DNA from 2 places in the Branchiibius hedensis genome. Region 1 is predicted to be linked to the other one. Evidence: predicted binding sites of a transcription regulator. Region 1 holds the regulator's gene; the other holds the start of a gene.
What was found. Region 1 encodes LexA, which represses DNA repair genes until DNA is damaged. Its sites were predicted from a motif close to TCGAACANNTGTTCGA; they were not measured.
Positions count from the first base shown of each region.

Region 2: DR843_RS02455 (HNH endonuclease signature motif containing protein) is a predicted target of LexA. The motif match lies at 2,011-2,026, and genes of this name have one in related genera.

Region 1 is NZ_UESZ01000001.1:794,586-801,280, reverse strand. It holds gene DR843_RS03970 (malate synthase G) at 273-2,435, shown strand; gene DR843_RS03965 (peptidoglycan-binding protein) at 2,453-2,836, opposite strand; gene lexA (transcriptional repressor LexA) at 3,157-3,897, shown strand; gene DR843_RS03955 (NAD-dependent protein deacetylase) at 3,901-4,749, opposite strand; gene DR843_RS03950 (LysR family transcriptional regulator) at 4,869-5,798, shown strand; gene DR843_RS03945 (ABC transporter substrate-binding protein) at 6,063-6,695, shown strand, end outside.
Region 2 is NZ_UESZ01000001.1:472,400-479,094, reverse strand. It holds gene hisN (histidinol-phosphatase) at 1-55, shown strand, start outside; gene gabT (4-aminobutyrate--2-oxoglutarate transaminase) at 136-1,479, shown strand; gene DR843_RS02455 (HNH endonuclease signature motif containing protein) at 2,129-3,127, shown strand; gene DR843_RS02450 (M16 family metallopeptidase) at 3,154-4,473, opposite strand; gene DR843_RS02445 (M16 family metallopeptidase) at 4,470-5,735, opposite strand; gene DR843_RS02440 (hypothetical protein) at 5,855-6,079, shown strand; gene DR843_RS02435 (NAD(P)/FAD-dependent oxidoreductase) at 6,085-6,695, opposite strand, start outside.

The DNA.
Region 1 (6,695 bases):
GGACTACCGACGGTCGGGTGTGAACTACATGTGGATGAATGACATCGGTGTAACTACTAGATGTAGGGATCGTACGACGCTGAGGCCGAGCGCGCAATACCTCGCCGGCCTGCCGCGCAGCTGCCGCGAGGACCCGTCGCTGAGCAGCGCAGATACCTCCTGCCGGCGGGCGCCGGCACCGGCGCAGGAGCAGGATCGGTGGGCCCCGGACCAGTCGGTAACCTAGGGACAGCACGGGGCCAGCCACTAACGCATCACACGAGGTGAAATTCATGTCCGACCGAGTGAACGTCGACGGTCTGCAGATCGAGACGGTGCTCTACGACTTCATCAACGACGAGGCGCTGCCTGGAACCGGGATCGCGCCGGATGCTTTCTGGTCGGGCGCCGCGAAGGTCATCAGCGACCTCGCGCCGCGCAACCGCGAACTGCTCGCCATCCGCGACACCTTGCAGCAGCAGATCGACGAATATCACCGCCAGCACCCCACGTTGGACGCCGCTGACTACCAGGAGTTCCTGACCCGCATCGGCTACCTGGTGCCGACGCCGGAGGACTTCCAGGTCACCACGACCGGCGTCGACTCCGAGATCGCCGACACCGCGGGTCCGCAACTGGTGGTGCCCGTGCTCAACGCCCGCTTCGCCATCAACGCTGCCAACGCCCGGTGGGGCTCGCTGTACGACGCCCTGTACGGCACCGACGCCATCCCCGAGACCGACGGGGCGCAGAAAGGGTCCTCCTACAACACGGTCCGCGGCGCGAAGGTCATCGCCTTCGCCAAGGACTTCTTGGACCGCGCTGTCCCGCTGAAGGATGCCTCGTACACCGACGTCACCGCATTCGCCGTCGTCGATGGCGCATTGCAGGTCACGACCACCTCGGGCACGACCGGACTGGCTGACCCCTCGGAGTTCGCCGGGTACACCGGCGACGCGGCCGCGCCGACCTCGATTCTGTTGCGGCACAACGGCCTTCACCTGGACATCGAGATCGACCCGACATCGCCGATCGGTGCCACGGACCCGGCCGGAATCAAGGACGTCGTCGTGGAGTCCGCGATCACCACGATCATGGACTTCGAGGACTCCGTGGCTGCGGTCGACGCCGAGGACAAGGTGCTGGGCTACCGCAACTGGCTTGGCCTGAACAAGGGCGACCTCGCTGAGCGGATCGAGAAGAACGGCAAGACCTTCACCCGCGTCCTGAATCCCAACCGCGAGTACACCGCGCCCGACGGCTCCACCTTCGATCTGCACGGCCGGTCGCTGCTCTTCGTGCGCAACGTCGGGCACCTGATGACCAATGACGCGGTGCTGGACGCCGACGGCAACGAAGTGCCCGAGGGCATCCTGGACGCGCTGTTCACCTCGTTGATCGGCATCCACGGACTGTCGGCCGATGGCCTGCAGAACTCCCGGACCGGCTCGATCTACATCGTCAAGCCCAAGATGCACGGTCCGGACGAGGTCGCCTTCGCGGTTGAGTTGTTCGAGCGGGTCGAGCAGGTGCTCGGCCTCCCACCGCGGACGCTGAAGGTTGGCATCATGGATGAGGAGCGCCGTACCACGGTCAACCTCAAGGCGTGTATCAATGCCGCCGCAGACCGGGTGGTCTTCATCAACACCGGCTTCCTGGACCGGACCGGCGATGAGATCCACACCTCGATGCTCGCCGGACCGATGGTGCGCAAGGGCGAGATGAAGAGTCAGACCTGGATCACGGCGTACGAGGACTTCAACGTCGACACCGGCCTGGCAGCGGGCCTGCCGCACAAGGCGCAGATCGGCAAGGGTATGTGGGCGATGCCGGATCTGATGCACGACATGCTCCAGCAGAAGATCGCCCATCCCAAGTCCGGTGCCACGACCGCCTGGGTGCCCTCCCCCACCGCGGCGACCCTGCACGCGCTGCACTACCACCAGGTCGACGTGTTCGCCGTCCAGGAGGATCTGGCCGGGCAGACGCGGGCTACCGTCGAGGAGATTCTCACCGTTCCATTGGCGAGCGATCCCACCTGGAGCCAGCAGGAGCGGCAGGAGGAGATCGACAACAACTGCCAGTCGATCCTGGGCTACGTGGTCCGCTGGATCGACCACGGCGTCGGCTGCTCCAAGGTCCCCGACATCCACGACGTCGCACTCATGGAGGACCGTGCGACGCTGCGGATTTCTAGCCAGTTGCTGGCGAACTGGCTGCAGCACGGCGTGATCAGCGAGGACCAGGTCATCGACTCGCTCAAGCGGATGGCCGTCGTGGTGGACCAGCAGAACGCCGCGGATCGCGACTATCGGCCGATGGCGCCGGATTTCGAGACCAACATCGCGTGGTTGGCCGCTCGCGACTTGATCCTGCTCGGCGCCCAGCAGCCCTCGGGGTACACCGAACCGCTGCTGCACGCCCGGCGACGCGAGTTCAAGGCGGCGAACGCCTGACCGGACCGACTCGCAGGTCAGCGCGGGATCAGCAACGTCTGACCCGCGCTGACCTGGAGCGAGTTGAGGTCGTTGGCCAGCTGGACGCGCACGACCGCCTCCTGCACCGGCAACTGCGGCAGCGCGTGGTGCGCAACCTCAGACAGTGTCTGACCCGACTGCACGACCACCGAGCTGGGCCCCGTGGGGGCGGGGGCAACGGCGTGCGCGATGAGCATGCCGCAGGCAACGGTCACGGCCACGACAATCACGCCGATGGCCAGGTAGCCGCGCCGGGTCAGCCGCAGGTGAGCGGCGGGCCGCGCGACGCCGGTCGGCGACGCCGGCAGATCCGGAACCAGTCGAAGGTCGGGACGGCGCGCGGGACGGGCGACGGGGACGAGAACGGGGACTGCGCTCATGGCTTCCTCCTGACACGGTGCGGTTCGACCTGCGGGTGAACCAGTGACACCTGTGGAAATCGAACAGGCGTTCGATTTCACTTCGATACGATGTATAGCACGCTTGTTCGAAGACAGGCAAGGTTCGATCGTGGGTTCGTTGACCATTTCGGCACCACTGTCCCGGCGACACGCGTCGTACACATGTTTGGAACTCGTGTGCGAACGCCCTAGCCTGAATCCCACGGCCGTTGTCTTCATGGACACAGCACACCAGCGACCACCGACAACATCGCTCGCCGCGTCATTCGGCGGGTTTCGCAGATAGGGAGACGGACCTGATGGGCAAGATCCACGAGATGCCGGAGCGACGCGACGGCCGCGGGCTGACGACGCGGCAGCGCAAGGTGCTTGAAGTGATCCGCAGTTCGGTCCAGCGGCGCGGGTATCCGCCGAGTCTGCGGGAGATCGGTGAGGCGGTCGGCTTGACCAGCCCTAGTTCAGTGGCCCACCAGTTGTCCATGCTCGAGCGACTCGGCTACATCCGCCGGGACCCGAATCTGCCCCGCGCCATCGAGGTTCTTCCGCTCGATGACGCCCCGGGCAAACGGCGGCGCAAGGCGGCGGCGGACGGCGCACGGACCGCCTCAGACGACACAACAGACGGCACTGCGTACGACGAGACGGGAGTCGGCGACGAACGCCCCGCCGCGTCGTACGTCCCCGTGGTGGGCCGGATCGCTGCTGGTGGCCCGATCCTCGCCGAGCAGCTTGTCGAAGACGTCTTCCCGCTGCCCAAGCAGTTGGTCGGCGAAGGGGACTTGTTCCTGCTGAAGGTCGTCGGCGACTCCATGGTCGACGCCGCGATCTGCGACGGGGACTGGGTCGTGGTCCGTCAACAGCAGACCGCCGACAACGGTGACATCGTGGCAGCGATGCTGGACAGCGAAGCCACGGTCAAGACGTTCAAGCGCACCGCCGACAAGGTGTGGTTGCTGCCACACAACGAGCAGTACTCGCCGATCGACGGCACGGACGCGACGATCCTGGGCAAGGTGACGGCGGTCCTGCGGCGGATCTGACGCTCAGGCGTTGATCGGGTCGCCAACGGCCTTCACCAACTCGACCAGCGAAGGGCCCAACGGTGCGTCGAGTTTGGCGGTGAGTTCGGCGTCGCCGCGGGTCCAACCATGCGTGATCGCCAGCACCGGGATACCCAGGGCGGCGGCCCGCCGGACGAAGCGGTACCCGGACATCACGGCAAGTGAGGAGCCAAGAACCAGGAGGGAACGGGAGTTTTCGACGGCCTCGAAGCAGTCCTGCACCAGCGGGCGCGGCACCGACTCGCCGAACATCACCACGTCGGGTTTGAGCAGGTCCGAACCACACGCAGCGCAATGCGCGACCTTGAAGGCGCGCACCTCCTCGTCATCCAGTGCCACATCACCGTCGGGTCGCAAGGCGGCGTCGGCGGATCGGTCGAAACCCGGGTTCAGGACCTCGAAACAGGCGTCGATGAGTTCCCGCGGGAAGCGCTGACCGCAGGCCATACACACGACCCGGTCGAGGTTTCCGTGCAACTCGACGACATCGCGGGCGCCTGCTCGTTGGTGCAGGCCATCGACATTCTGGGTGATGACCGTGCCGACCAGGCCCGCGCGTTGCAGTTGGGTGACCGCTTCATGTCCGACGTTCGGTCGCGCTGCGGCGAAGCGTGGCCACCCCACGTAGGAGCGGGCCCAATACCGTTGCCGCGCCTGCGGAGTCGCCAACAACTCAGCCGCTGTCATCGGCTGGATGCGTCGTTCCCCCGCTGCCGTGCGGTAGTCCGGGATTCCGGACTCGGTCGACAGGCCCGCACCCGACAGGACGGTCACCCCGCCGGCCGCTACCGCGCTCGCAATCGCTTCCCTGGCGACGGATGGATCGGTCACCTCTCCAGTGTCACACCTCTCCCGCAGCCGTTCGCCACCACCGGAGCCGGTCATTACCGAAATCGCGAACCATCGCGATCGACATAACCAAGACTTATGAGTTGCGTTATCATGGAGCCATGATCGATGCCGCCGGCCTGCGGGTGATCCGCGCCATCTCCGAAGAAGGCAGTTTCACCGCTGCCGCCGCGTCCCTGGGCTACTCCCAGCCCGCCATCTCGCAGATGGTGCGCCGCCTCGAGGAGCGCACCGGGACGGTGCTGGTGGAGCGGCTGGGTCGCAATGTCCGATTGACCGAGGCCGGCGCCGTTCTGGCCCGGCACGCCGGTCCCGTGCTGGCTGCCCTCGAGGCGGCCGAGTCGGAGGTCGCAGCGATCGCCGGACTGCGGGCGGGGCGGGTGCGCCTGATGGCGTTCCCCTCGGCGTCCTCCACGATGGTCCCCCGCGCACTTGCCCTGGTGAAGCAGCGCTTCCCGGACATCCAGGTGACCTTTGCCGAGGCCGAGCCACCGGAATCCTTGGCCGCCCTACGGGCCGGTGAGTGCGACGTCGCCGTGGCGTTCGCCTACGAAGGCACCGATCTGGGCCGCGGTGAGGACGATATGGAGCCGTTCGAGGTCATCAAGCTCCTGGATGAGCAGGTGAAAATCGCGCTGCCCCGAGATCACCGGTTCGCCTCCGCAGCCGAAGTCAACCTGGCCGACCTGGCGGACGAACCGTGGATCGCCGGTTGCCCACGATGTCGTGGTCACCTCCTGGCGCTGGCCGCCACCGCAGGATTCAGCCCGGACGTCGCCTTCCAGACCGAGGACAACGTCGCGGTGTCCGGTCTGATCGCCGAAGGTCTGGGCGTCGCCCTGATGCCGGACCTGATCTCCCACTCCATCAGCAACCCCGGGATCGTCACCGTTCCGATCGCGCAGTCCTCCCGTCGCGCGGTCTATGCCGTCACCACCCCCGATCTGCAGCGGGTGCCCGCCGTGGCCGCCACGCTCAATGCGCTGACGGAGGCCGCCCAGTCCGTCGCCCTCGTTCCCCAGGCGGGCTGAGCACTCACCGGCTGGTGCGCACGACGCGCGGGCAGAGCAACCAAACCCGTCGTGGCGCAGGGGTATTCGCGCTACAACGGCGCACCTCAGTACTCGCCGTCGGCCACGCCCAGAGAATGTTTACACAAACTACACATGTGGATCCGTACGCGATCCAAGCCCACCCCTAAGCTCGTCTCCACTGGCAACTGCGGCGACGACGACGGGTCGCGCCCGCCGTGATGGAGAGGGTCAACCATGGGAACTCCCAGGGCAATCGGGGTTGTGGCAACCGTTGTTTTCGGGCTCACGCTCGCGGCGTGCAGCGACGGCACCGCCGGAGGCGGAAGCACGGGCGACAGCAACAACAGCGCCAGCACCCTGGTGGTTGACAACTCCTTCGACCTGAAGACCTCCGACCCGGCGCGGGCCTTCGAGCTGACCGGCAGCCTGGTCGATCACCAGATCTACCAGACCGCAATCGGATTCGACGGTGCGAGCGTCAAGAAGATCGTGCCGGTGTTGTGCACCTACAGCGTGTCTGACGACAACAAAGTCCTCACCCTGAAGATGAACGGCAAGCACGTGTTCTCCAACGGGGATCCGGTCACCGCGGACGACATCGTCTACTCCTACCAGCGGGTCCAGGGCATCGAAGGCAACCCGTCCTTCCTGCTGGACGGGGTCACCGTGAAGAAGGTTGACGACAACACCATCACGCTGACGTCGGCGAGCCCGAACCCGCAACTGCCCTACATCCTGCCCAACCCGTCCTTGGGCATCGTGGACAGCAAGATCGTCAAGCAAAACGGCGGCACGACCGACACCAATGACAAGGCCGAGGCCTACCTGAACAAGACCTCCGCAGGCTCAGGCCCGTACATGCTCTCCAGTTACGACGTGACCTCGAAGGTGGTG
Region 2 (6,695 bases), 320 kb from region 1:
CGGGTTGCTGCACGACGAGGTGCTGCGGACCCTGGGCACTGAGATTGCGAGCTAGTTCGAAATCGAAATGACTGCGGTGGCAGACTGTTAGTACCCCGACTCTCCGGGACCAGACTTGGCACGACAGGAGCCGCCATGAGCACGACCGTCAGCACCGAACTGCCCCAGCGCCGCGAACTGCGCACCCCGCTGCCGGGTCCGCGCTCGCAGGAACTGGCGCAGCGCCGTACCGCCGCGGTTGCGGCAGGCGTCAGCTCCACGATGCCGGTGTTCGTCGCCCGGGCCGGCGGCGGCGTCATCGAGGACGTCGACGGCAACCTGTTGATCGACCTGGGGTCCGGCATCGCGGTGACCACCGTTGGCAACAGTGACCCGCGCGTGGTGGCCGGCGTGCAGCAGCAGGTCGCGGACTTCACACACACCTGCTTCATGATCAGCCCCTACGAGGGATACGTCGCGGTGGCCGAGAAGCTGTCCGAGTTGACACCTGGCGACCACGCGAAGAAGTCCGCGCTCTTCAACTCCGGCGCCGAAGCCGTTGAGAACGCGATCAAGATCGCCCGACACGCGACCGGCCGGACCGCAGTCGTGGCCGCCGACCACGCCTACCACGGCCGCACCAACCTGACGATGGCGCTCACGGCGAAGGCGATGCCCTACAAGAAGGGGTTCGGGCCGTTCGCCTCCGACATCTACCGGGTCCCGGCGTCCTACCCGCTGCGCGACCCGGCCGGAATGACCGGCGCGGAGGCTGCGGCGCGCTCCATTGCGATCGCGGAGAAGACGGTTGGCGCCGACCAGATCGCTGCCTTCATCATCGAGCCACTGCAGGGCGAGGGCGGTTTCATCGTGCCGGCGCCTGGCTACCTGGCCGCGATGGCTACGTGGTGTCGTGACAATGGGATCGTCTTCATCGCCGATGAGGTGCAGAGCGGATTCGCCCGCACCGGAACGTGGTTCATGAGCGAGCAGGAAGGCATCGTCCCCGACCTGGTGACGACCGCCAAGGGCATCGCCGGTGGCCTACCACTGGCAGCGGTGACGGGGCGCGCGGAGTTGATGGACGCCGTACACGCCGGGGGCCTCGGTGGCACGTACGGCGGGAACCCGGTCGCGTGCGCCGCCGCTCTGGGCGCGATCGAGACCATGGCGGCCGACGGTCTGCTGGCCAAGGCGCAGCACATCGAAGAGGTGGCTTCCGCCCGGTTGCGGGAGATCCAGTCGGCCCATCCGCAGATCGGTGACATCCGCGGCCGGGGTGCCATGTTGGCGATCGAGATCGTCCAGCCGGGCGGGATCGAGCCGGATGCCGCGCTGACGGGTGCGGTCGCGAAGTTCTGCCACGAGCGCGGCGTCGTCGTGCTGACCTGCGGCACCTTCGGCAACGTGATCCGGTTGCTGCCGCCGCTGGTGATCGGCGACGACCTGCTGCTGGAGGGTCTCGGCGTGTTGGCTGAGGCGTTCGACGAACTGGCCTGAGCCGCAGCCTTTTCCACAGCTGCGGCCGACCGTCGCTGCGTACTGCGTGGTTATCCACACCGGCTGATTTCCTCCTGTCGACTGTCGGTGCTCCGCACTAGCGTTGGAGCATCCAAGTCGGGTTTCTCGTGGGGACGGGAAAGGGGGTGGGGTCGATGGGCGTCACTGGCGATGGCACTGGCACTGTCGCTGTCGCTGTCACAGAGCGGGTTTCGTGGGCGGACGGTGTCGCCGGCGTCCACGCTGCGGTGGACGCGTTGACCGCGTGCCGCGCCACCGGCACCGACCTGGGCAGCGACTCCTCGGTGACCGATGCGGAGTTGCGGGCACTGAGTGCCTCGCTGTCCCGGGCGAAAGCCCGGATCGACGCCGCCTTGATGGTGTTGGCCCGCGGGTTACACGACCGGGACACCGCCCGGGCGGTCGGTGCGACCAGCACCGGGCAACTGTTGGCGGCGGATTTCGGTGGCGACCGCCGCGAAGGCAACGCCCTGGTCCGCACCGCCGTGCACTTGTCCAACACCCCCATCGTCGAAGACGCGTTAGCTGAGGGTCGAGTGAATCGGGAACAAGCCGGGATCATCGCCAAAGCCCTCACCCACCTCCCCGTCGCCGTGGCCCGGAGGACCGGGTCCGGGCCCAAGAATCGCTGCTCGATGCGGCCCGGTTGTTGTCGATCCAGGACCTGGGCCGCGCCGCGACCCGCGCCGCCGACGCCTTCAAGACCCCGGCCGCCGCGGACGAGCACGAAGAGAACCAACTACAAACCCGGGAACGCCGCGCCGCCCGAGCGAGCAGGTTCTGGATGCGCGACAACCGCGACGGCACCCACCGCGGCGGGTTCACCGTCCCCGACACCGAAGCCGAAATGCTCCGCACCGCCGTCGAAGCGATGTCCGCGCCCCGCCGCTACCACCTAGAAGACACCGAACCAGCCGAACCGGCTGAATCAGGTGAGCCGGGTGAGTCGAGGGATGCTGGGTTGCCGTCGGACCAGGCGCACCGCCAAGGCCGCGCGTTCGCCACGATCTGCTCCCACCTGCCCGCCGATGCGCTACCCAACGCCGGCGGCATCAGCGCCGTGCTCACCGTGAACGTCGACTACGACACGATCACCAGCCAACTGGGTCCCGGCACGTTACCCTCCGGGGCCCGGATCTCCGCCAGCAAAGCACGGGAAATTGGCTGCGGGGCCGGGATCCTGCCCCAAATCCTCGGCGGCAAGTCACTGCCCCTGGACCTGGGCCAAACGCAACGGTTCTTCAACACCACCCAACGCCGCGCCCTGGCCCTGCGAGACCGAGGCTGCGCCTACCCCGGCTGCGACCGCCCACCCCCATGGTGCGAAGGCCACCACTGGCGAAACCCCTGGACACCCCACAACCCCGAGGACCCCCATGGCGGCACTGATCTGGACAACGGGTGCCTGCTATGCGCCCACCACCACCGCCTCGTGCACGACCGCAACTTCCAGATCCGCGAACGCCACGACCACCTGGAATTCCTGGTACCACCAGTGATCGGACAGAAAACCAGAACCGGGTACGGCGGCGACCTCTTCACCCCCGACAACCCACCCGGCACACTCCGATGGCAACGCAACTACCACTGGTCAGCACACACCCCACCCGACCCCGAAAGTGGCTGAGGCGTTCGACGAACTGGCCTGAGCCGTCAGTTCACGACGGTGACCGAGCCGCGACCGAGTGCCTCGACGGCGGCGGCGTGTTCAGTGGCGTCCCCCACCAGCACGATGCTGCGGGGGGTGTCGCGCCACAACGACCATGCAGCGCCCACCTCGTCAGCGGTCAGGGTCGGTAGCTGGGCCAGGTAGTCGGTGACGTAATCGGTTCCGAGACCGAACAAGGCCAGACCGGCCGCTTCGTCGGCGACCACATCGGCGGTTGCGTATCGTCCGGGTGCGGTCCGGGCGACGTAATCGGCGCCGTGACGAACCTCGTCGGCACTGAATTCCGTTGCGCCATCGAGGATTCCGAGCAGCAGATCCAGCGCGTCCGCGGTGACATCGGCGCGCACCGAGCCGGACACCAGGAAGGTTCCGTCGTCCTTGCGCGGTCGGAAGCCAGCCCGGATGCCGTAGGTGTACCCCTTCTCCTCCCGCAGCACCGCGTCGATGCGCGCCGTCGGAGCTCCCCCGAGCACGAAGCCGAGGACCGGGTACGGCGCCCAGGGGACGTTGCGCGCGGGACCCGCCTGACCGACGTACAACTCGGTCTGCACCGACCCGGGACGGTCAACGAAGACGATCCGCGCCCGGTCGGCGGCCAACTCGTCCGGTGTGGATGGCGCTGGGACGCTCGATGGCGACCACGCTCCGAACGTGCTGGTCAACGCCTCGCGTGGATCATCCAGGTCCCCGGCCAGAATCAGCGTGGCCTCCTGCGGTGACAGGTACCGATAGAAGTCGCGGCAGTGGTCCGGGGTGATCGCCCCGACCGACTCCGCGCTGCCTGCGGTCGGTCGTGAGGCGCGACTCTGCGGCGTGTAGTACGTCTTGACCCACTCCAGCGCCGCACGGCTTCCTGGGTTCGCCAGCTGGTGGTCGATCTCGGCAATGCGTTGCCGCACATGGCGATTCACTTCGTTCTCGTCGAAGGCCGGCTGGCTCAGGAACTCCGTCAGTAGTTCCCAGCCGAGGTGCAACCCGCGGGCCGTCGACTCGGTGTCCAGGGTGAGACCGTTCTGCCCGAACGACGCCCCGTAGGCGACCCCGTGTCGCTCGAGGAGTTCGGCCAGCTCGTCCGCCGAGTGGGCAGTGGTGCCCTCATCCAGGGTGCGGCTGACGATCGTCGCCACGCCTTCGACCGAGCGCGGCTCGGCCGACAACGGCACGGGTACGACGACCCGCGTCGAGATCACCTTCTGCCCCGGGCGGTGGTAGAGCAGCACCCGCAACCCGTTGGGCAGGTGGAAGCGCTCCGGGACCGGGAACGCCCACGGCTTCGGCGGGGCCACCGTCGGACGGGTACTCACGCCTTCACCTCGTAGGTCACAACCGCTCGGGATTCCGGCCGCAACCATTGCGCCGCGACCCGGGCAATGTCGGCCGACGTCACGCGCGCGACGCGGTCCAGGTAGGTGTTGATGAAGTCCGGGTCGTCGTACAGCAAGGTGTATTGGCTCAGCAGGTCAGCGCGCTCATCCTGCGCGGCCAGGGACTGCAACCACCAGCGCTCGGTGTCGGCCAGCAACACCTCCATCTCGACGTCGGTCGGTGGTCGCTGCACCAGACCCGCCAACTCCGCCACCAGGGCCGCCTCCAGCGTTTCGAGGGTGACCCCGTCGGCCGCATCGAACGTGAAGTAGCCAAGGGACACCCCGGCGGCCAGGCCCATGACCGAGCGTCCTACGTGGGTGGCTTCCTGCGTGCCGCGGACAACCCGCCGATAGAGCCGGGAGGTCGCGCCGCCGGCCAGCACGTCGAAGGCCAACTCGGCGACCAGGAAGTCGGGGTCCTCGGCGGACGGCAGCCGGAACGCGGCGTAGAGCCGGTTCTCGGGCACCTGCTCCACCCGCTGCAACCGCACCGGCGACTCCAGCGGTGCGAGCGGCGGCACCGGCCGATCAGCGACGTCCACCGGTGCCAGACCGCCGAAGTAGCGCTCCGCCGCGGCAAATCCGTCGTCCTCGCTGAGGTCGCCGACCAGGGTCAGAACCGTGTTGTTGGGTGCGTAGTGCGCCCGGAAGAAGTCGTGAACGTCCTGCAGTGAGGCCGCGTCCAGATCCGCCATCGAACCGATCGTCGGATGCTGGTAGGGGTGGCCGTCGGGGAACACCGTCGCATAGATATCGACCAGGTCGTTGCCGTAGGGCCGGTTGTCGTACCGCTGCCGCTTCTCCTCCTTGACCACGTCCCGCTGGTTGTCCAGACACTCCTGGGTCACCGCGTCCAGCAGTCCACCGTGCCGGTCGGCCTCCAGCCACAGGGCCAGCTCATAGGCGCCGGTGGGGACCGTCTCGAAGTAGTTGGTGCGGTCGAACCAGGTCGTCGCGTTCAACCGGGCGCCCTGGGCCAGGAGGGTTTCGAAGTGCTCCCCTTCGGCGACGTTGCGTGAGCCCTGGAACATCAGGTGCTCGAAGAGATGGGCGAAACCGGTGTGCCCCGGCTCCTCGTGACGGGACCCGACCCCGACCCACAGGTTCACCGAGACGGTGGGCACGGAGCGGTCGGAACTGACGACGACGCGCAGCCCGTTGGCCAGTTCACGTACGGCGATCGGATAGTCCAGCGGCATGCCGACACCTTAGGCGTGCCGCTGTGCCCCGCCACATTCAGGCGCGGTTCAGCTAGCTGCGCCATGGTGCACGCGAGCGTCACACTCCCGACGCCGTACCGCTGAAAGGAACAATTCCGATGGCTGTTTCCGTGGACCTCGCCAAAGCCCTCGACAAGGCATACGAAGACAAGACGCTCGAGGAAATCCTGGACGCCCCGGTGGACGCGCTTGCGGGGCTGACCCCCAAGCACGCCGAGGCGCTGCAGGAACTCCTGGGCATCACCTCGATCCGTGACCTGGGCTCCAACAAGTACTTCGCCACCGCCGGAGTGCTGGTAGCCCTGGCCAATCGCGCGGGCTGACGCGGTCAGGCCCCCGGGCGAGCGCCGTACGCCTGAGGTACGACGTCGTCCGGGGCGTCCGGATCGGTCAGCGGGCGCCCGTCCTCCGTCGTGGCCCGGCGCGGCAGATCCGCCGACGGGGTGAAGCTGTCCCCGAGTTTGTGGATCGCCAGGCGCCCGTAGATCTGCTGCTCGGTGCTGGTCCGCTCGCCGCGGGCTCGACCCAGGAACGACACCAGCCAGTGGAAGAACGTCGTGAACTGGCTCTTGAACCCAATGATGTAGAACAGGTGGACGGCCAGCCACATCAACCAGGCCAGGAAGCCCGACAGCCGCAGCTTGCCCACCGACGCCACCGCGCTGAACCGGGAGATGGTGGCCATCGAGCCCTTGTCCTTGTAGTGGAACTGCTCATCGGTCGGTTTGCCGTTCAGCCGGTTCTTCACCTGCTTGGCCGCGAACCGGCCACCTTGGATGGCCACCTGCGCAACACCGGGGAGCTTGTCCAGCGACATCATGTCGCCAACGACGAAGATCTCCGGGTGCCCGGGCAACGTCAGGTTCGGGTTCACCGAGATCCGTCCCGCGCGGTCCACTTCGGCGCCGGTCTGGTCACCGAGGATCTTGCCCAACGGGC